Regions from separate parts of the Cellvibrio sp. PSBB006 genome, predicted to be linked through region 1. Evidence: predicted binding sites of a transcription regulator. Region 1 holds the regulator's gene; each other region holds the start of a gene.
What was found. The regulator sigma-54, encoded in region 1, starts transcription at its own class of promoters, with help from an activator protein. The targets are predictions, from matches to a motif close to TGGCACANNNNTTGCNNT.
Positions count from the first base shown of each region.

Region 2: CBR65_RS13835 (CmpA/NrtA family ABC transporter substrate-binding protein) is a predicted target of sigma-54. The motif match lies at 1,084-1,101, and genes of this name have one in related genera.
Region 3: CBR65_RS10100 (CmpA/NrtA family ABC transporter substrate-binding protein) is a predicted target of sigma-54. The motif match lies at 1,125-1,142, and genes of this name have one in related genera.

Region 1 covers NZ_CP021382.1:4,874,000-4,876,273, forward strand. The annotation lists gene hpf (ribosome hibernation-promoting factor, HPF/YfiA family) at 1-213, opposite strand, end outside; gene CBR65_RS20305 (RNA polymerase factor sigma-54) at 341-1,936, opposite strand; gene lptB (LPS export ABC transporter ATP-binding protein) at 2,085-2,274, opposite strand, start outside.
Region 2 covers NZ_CP021382.1:3,363,407-3,365,680, forward strand. The annotation lists gene CBR65_RS13835 (CmpA/NrtA family ABC transporter substrate-binding protein) at 1-987, opposite strand, end outside; gene CBR65_RS13840 (sigma 54-interacting transcriptional regulator) at 1,513-2,274, shown strand, end outside.
Region 3 covers NZ_CP021382.1:2,431,435-2,433,708, reverse strand. The annotation lists gene CBR65_RS10105 (nitrate regulatory protein) at 1-992, shown strand, start outside; gene CBR65_RS10100 (CmpA/NrtA family ABC transporter substrate-binding protein) at 1,343-2,274, shown strand, end outside.

The DNA of each region.
Region 1 (2,274 bases):
ATAGAGATCTTCTGATGTCGCATCGGCAAATAAATCCTTGCCGCTTACGTGCACGGTGGCTTCCGCTTTTTGCTCCAGCTTGTCTACCGAGAGAATCACGTGAGTATTGGTAATGCGGTCGTGATGGTTATTGAGTCTTTCAAGTTTATTGTTGACGTAATCCTTGAGGGCGTCGGTAACTTCCAGGTGGTGACCGCTAATAGTAATTTGCATAGTACTTCCTCTTCGTTATGACAGTTACTCAATCTTGCCTGACGGCACGATTATTGATTCTGCATAGTGGTAGAACGTGTTCTGCACATCCGGGTATTCATCAGCCTAGCAGTGGAGAAAAAGGATGTCATAGTAAACTTTTACGCTCATTAGACGGCGGGATATTGAGTGATTCCCGGTATTTGGCAATGGTGCGACGCGCTACCTGGATGCCTTGCTCAGATAACAGCTCAGTGATCTTGCTGTCGCTCAGGGGTTTCTTTGGATTTTCCGCACTCACCAGTTTCTTGATGATGGCGCGAATTGCCGTAGAGGAGCATTCGCCGCCGCTGTCTGTACTCACATGACTGGAAAAGAAATATTTAAGTTCAAAAATTCCCTGTGGGGTATGCATGTACTTTTGGGTGGTCACCCGCGAGATAGTGGATTCATGCATATCTACGATTTCGGCGATGTCGTGCAGTACCAGTGGCTTCATTGCCTCGGCGCCGTACTCCAGGAAGCCCCGCTGTTTTTCCACAATACAGCTGGCAACTTTCAACAGGGTTTCGTTGCGGCTCTGTAAACTTTTGAGGAACCAGCGGGCTTCTTGCAGATTGTCCTTGAGGAAGGTGTTATCGCTGCTCGAATCAGCCCGCTTCACCATGGAGGCGTAATCCGAATTGATTCTCAGGCGCGGGGCGATATCCGGATTTAATTCCACCATCCAGCGGCCATCACGCTTTTCCACAAACACATCCGGCACAACATACTCTGTGTCACCGGAAGCAATCATATCGCCGGGGCGAGGGTTCAGACTCTGGATCAATGCCACGGCCTGGCCTAACTCGCTCTCTTTGAGCTTGGTGCGGCGCATTAACTGGCGATAATCGCGGCTGCCTAACAAGGGTAGATACTGCTTGACGATCAGCTTGGCAGGTTCAAGAAAGGGCGTGGTCGGGGCGAATTGTTGCAATTGCACCAGCAGACATTCCGACAGGTTTTGGCTGCACACGCCGCAGGGGTCAAATTGTTGTAAACGGTGCTGTACGGCAACGACTTCATCCAGTTCCAGTTCATCCAGTTCGGTGATCAGGCCTTCGTAGATATCGGCCAGGCTCACGGATAGCATGCCACTGGGATCGACCGCATCGATGATTGCCATGGCGATGATCCGGTCCTGGTCTGACATGGGGGTCAGGTTGAGCTGCCACATCAGGTGATCGTAGAGGGAATCGGTAACGGCGCGCCGGCTGTCAAAGTCGTTGTCTTCGCCATCATAAGAGGATGAACTGCTGGTGTGGGAGGACTGATAGACATCGTCCCAACTGGTATCTACCGGTAACTCACTGGGGATGGATTCGTTCCATTCGGTATTGGGTTCGCTGTCCCCGTAATTATCGGTATCAGAAAAGCTTTCGGTCTCGTTATAGGTAGTTTCTGCGTAGCTTTCCTTGTCAGCAAAGGTGTCCTTATCGTTAAAGCCCGAATCGAGATCTGCGCCATTGGCATCTGCAGCAACTTCTTGCTGGCGGGGATAATCACTGTCTTCCCCTTCACCGCTGTCGGCAGGCGAGTGGCTGTCGTAACCCTCTTCGACCTCTAGCATCGGGTTGGAATCCAGAGCTTCCTGGATCTCCTGCTGCAAATCCAGGGTCGACAATTGCAGCAGACGAATAGCCTGTTGCAATTGGGGCGTCATGGTCAGTTGCTGGCCGAGTTTTAGCTGTAGAGACTGCTTCATCGTAAGTAGAACTAAACCCCAAAGAAATGATGTTGTTCAGGTGGAGTTTAGACAGCCTTTGTCTTGCAGGCAATAACACCTAGCAATCTTTGTGCCTGTTATACAAATTTAGTGGCTTGTCAAGTGATTTGTCGGAACGCACCTGAGGTTACAGGCGGAAGTTTTCGCCCAGATAGACTTCGCGGACCTTGTTGTTACTCAGTACCGTTTCTGCATCGCCCTCGGCGATGATATGGCCTTCGCTGACGATATAGGCTGTCTCACAAATATCCAGTGTCTCGCGCACATTGTGGTCAGTAATGAGCACGCCGATGCCGCGATCCTTGAGGTGACGCACA
Region 2 (2,274 bases), 1.5 Mb from region 1:
GTAGGTATTGGGATTGGTCAATGCAAATTCCTTGCTACACGCGAAGGCGCAACAGGGATGACCTTCCCAGATATCTTTGGTCAACGTGTGGATAAAACCTACTTTTTCCCACACGGCGCGTTGATTAAACGGATCGGGCGAGAGATAACCATCGAGATTCCCCGCACGTAAATTGGCGACCATCTCTGGCGGCGGTACAACACGAATCTGGATATCTTTATCAGGATCAAGGCCATGCTCGGCAACGTAATAACGCAATAAAAAGTTGTGCATGGAAAATTCAAACGGCACACCAAACTTGAAGCCCTTCCATTGTTTGGGGTCCCGTTTATCTTTGTGATCCACATGCAACACAATGGCCTGGCCATTAATATTTTCCACGGCGGGCATGATGAAAGGCTTCGCGGTTGAACCCACACCCATACTCATGGCAATCGGCATGGGCGTGAGCATGTGCGACGCATCGTATTCGCCCGCCAGGGATTTATCCCGGGCCACCGCCCAACCCGCCGTCTTGATCACTTCCACATCCAAACCATGCTTGGCATAAAAGCCCATGGGATGCGCCATGATGATGGGCGTTGCGCAGGTAATGGGTACAAAACCGACTTTAAGGTTTTTCTTTTCCAACGGACCGCCCGCTTCTTTTGCAGCGGCTTTGATGGCGCCGAGCGGAATCACACTGGAGAGCGCAGCGGCCAAAGTTCCGCCGCCAATCGCTTGCAGGAAACGCCGGCGACCACCGTCATCCTGATTAAACACCGCACGCACAATCGCGTTTTCCACAGCGCGATCCATGTAATCTTCGACGGAGTGTAAATCCGTTGTCTCGGCAGCAACCGGTTGAGTATGTTCTTTGTTTTGTTCGAGCGCCTGCGAATAACTTTTCTGATCGGTGGCAGCCTGGCAAGTGGAGCAGCTGCAGCCTTTGGTATGGATTAACGAGACATTGCTATCGTAAGGATTCCCCAAACTCTTGTTACTCATAACGCCCCCTTTTAATGCGCAAGGCACCAAGTTGCGGCAGCCATTGCACGGAATGTATTAAGAAGTTGTTGTTGCTGTTTTACGGCTGAGAGGGCTATTGCGAGCTTTGTGCCAATCCTGTCTTTTCGCTCAACTCCCTGATTTCTATTCTGTTTTTATTTCCCTTTTGATATCTGATCACCACGATTTTTCGTGATTAACGAAACTTCGTTGCACTTGGCACGATTTTTCGTTGTTGTTCTTCGAAGTGAAGGTCGGCGGGAAAAGCACTCCGTTGCCGCTTGCGAGACCGTCATCGGCATGGATGCCGATGTCGAGCCTACAGGGATGTATTCACGGCGTGTCTCGCAAGCGGCAACGGAGTGCTGCCACCTCTCTTCTTAAAGTGGGACTGTGGGCGCATTGGGTAGAGGTTTCCGATACACGCCGTGAACCCTTCCGTGGGGGCTCGGCGTCGGCATCCATGCCTCCGACGGTCTCGGAAACCTCTACCCAATGCGCCCTGACCATCTTCACAACAAATGTATGACTATGAACGAAATCATGCTCGATCAAGCACCTGAAGCCATGGCGTTAATCAACCCCTGGCAAGACCGGTTTGTGTTTATCAATCAATTAACCTGTGATTTGTTGGGATGGGATCGCGATGAGTTAATTAATCAGCGTGTCAGCAGTTGCTTTAAAAATTCACTTCCCAGTTTGCATGTGTTTACCCAAGCGGTGTTGCACAAAGGCAGCAGTTTGATTGATGACATCACCATCACCACTGCAGATGGTCGCGAAATTGAATTGGAGATCAATGCTTCGATCACCAGCGTCGACAACCAGCAACTGATTTGTCTGTGCCTGCGCGACCGGGATTTTTATCAGCAGTGGCGCATGCACGCGAACGCGCAGCGCCATCACAAATTTGGTTTATTGCAGTGGCAACGCATCCACCAGGTTTTCCAGGATATTGAAAAGGAAAACCAGTTGATATTGAGCGCGGCCGGCGAAGGTATTTACGGCGTTGATGCCGAGGGTCGCGCGACGTTTGTGAACCCTGCGGCGGAGCGTATCCTGGGTTGGAAGGCGGAAGAATTAATCAGTCGTAATATTCATGTGGCAATTCATCACAGTCATACCGACGGTTCAGATTATTGCGTGCACGATTGCCCGATCTTTGCCGCCTTTAAAGACGGTGCGATACGGCGCGTGGATGACGAAGTTTTTTGGCATCGTGATGGCCGGCCGATTCCGGTGGAATATACCAGTACACCTATTATGGACAATGGTCACCTGGTGGGT
Region 3 (2,274 bases), 2.4 Mb from region 1:
AAACACTGCCGCGCTTGCGTGAACGGATTCGGGCTGTCCAGTTGTCGTCCCGCGAAGCAACGACGGCCTTTAGCCGCTTGATTGCCGGTTTGCTCGCCATTGTATTTGAAGCCGCCGATACCGCCGCCGATCCTGAAGTCACCAGCCTGTTGGTTGCCATGTTTAACTTTATGCAAGGCAAGGAATTATCCGGGCAGGAGCGGGCAGCCGGCGCTATGGGTTTCACGGCGGGTTTTTTCACGCAGGAGGAACAGCAGCGCATGGTGTACCTGCTGGATGCCCAGGAGCGTTGCTTCGATATCTTTACCCAGTTTGCGCCGGCCAAGGCGCTTATCGCCTGGCGTCAACTTACGGATTCGCGCTTGTGTGCGGAGCTTAAAACCCTGCGCCAGGTTGGGCGTAAAGCCAATGAAGTCCAACCGGTGCCCTCGGAACTGGGTGAGCTCTGGTTTGAATTAGCAACGCAGCGAATCGATGAAATGAAATTGATTGAGAATCAATTGGCCGATGCGTTGGTGCAGCTTTCCGCGTACAAGATCGTCGAGGCCCGCGCGGATTTGCACAGTCACAAAGATTTTCTTGCTGCTTTTAATAAAGCCGAAACGCCGCCGTTAGTTCCTATGGCGGTACTGTTGGATTCATCCATGATGGGATTCGGTGCCGTTGCACATTCGCAAAAACTGAGCGTGGAAGACATGAGCCCTCAACTCAGTCACTCGCTCTTTGATCTTGTACAGGCGCAGGCGCAACGCCTGCAATCGGTGAGTGATGAATTGTTGGCAGCGAAGCGGGCATTGCATGAGCGCAAACAGATTGAGCGTGCGAAAGGCATATTGATGATGCATCGCGGCCTAACGGAAGAGCAGGCATACAAGATGTTGCGGCAATCGGCTATGGACCAGAGTCGCCGTATGGCGGATGTGGCTGAAGCAATTCTGAATGTTGCGGATCTGCTACAGGAAAAGCGTCAAGTTAACATTCCCATCATCTAGTTTGTTGTGCGCGCAACCTGTGCAAATTTTCTGTTTTTTGCGCACTGCTGGTGCATCTTTAAGGGCGAAGATAAGCGCGATGTTTATGTTTAACTAATTGTTTTTAAATGATTTTTTTGGTTTTTAAAAACTTGGTATGCATTCTGCAATATTCAAGTCAAGGATTCGGAAATTCTGAAAGTCAGCAGAATTAAACGAATCAAAAGTAGCTAAGTCGATGATGACCTGGCGCTGGTTTTATCTAAGAGTCAACGGGCAACGGTGCCACATACGTTAATTGCTTGCGCGGTAATTAACTTTGTGTGGCACCGTTTTTTTTCGCTTAAAATTTGGCATCAGGGGCAGGCGTAATGGAAAAAAAATCTTCCACAGTGATCGGCGGCAATGACTTAACCAAGCGTCGTAAGTTTTTAAAACACAGCCTGACTGCGATTGGCGGTGCAGCGGTATTAAGTGGTTTACCCAAAGGGCTCGGCAGTCTTGCCTGGGCCGCAGGCGGTAGCCTGGAAACCACCACCGCAAAATTGGGTTTTATTGCACTCACCGATGCCGCTCCCTTATTTGTCGCCGAAGAAAAAGGTTTCTTTAAAAAATATGGCATGACCGATGTGCAGGTCATCAAACAATCTTCCTGGGGCACCACGCGCGACAACCTGGTTCTCGGCTCGCACAATAACGGTATTGATGGCGCGCATATTTTGTCGCCCATGCCTTACCTGATTTCAGCAGGTGTCGTAACGCCGAACAATCTTCCTACCCCCATGTATATTCTCGCGCGCTTGAATCTGGGTGGCCAATGTATCTCGGTCGGTAAAGAATATGCCGACTTAAAACTGGGTACAGATGCCACGCCGTTTAAAGCCGCCCTGGAAAAGAAAAAAGCCAGCGGCAAACCGGTGAATGCCGCGATGACGTTTCCCGGCGGTACGCACGACTTATGGATTCGTTACTGGTTGGCGGCAGGCGGTATTGATCCCACCAAAGATATTTCCACGATTGTTGTTCCTCCAGCACAAATGGTTGCCAATATGAAAGTGGGCAGCATGGATACCTTCTGTGTGTGCGAGCCCTGGAACGAGCAATTAATCAACCAGAAAATTGGCTACACCGCTAATACCACCAGTGAGCTTTGGAGCAACCATCCCGAAAAAGCTTTCGCCATGCGCGCGGATTATGTTGATAAAAATCCCAATTCAGCCAAAGCCCTGTTGATGGCCGTGATGGAAGCGCAGATGTGGTGTGAAAAAGCCGAGAACAAGGAAGAGATGGCGAAGATCTGCTC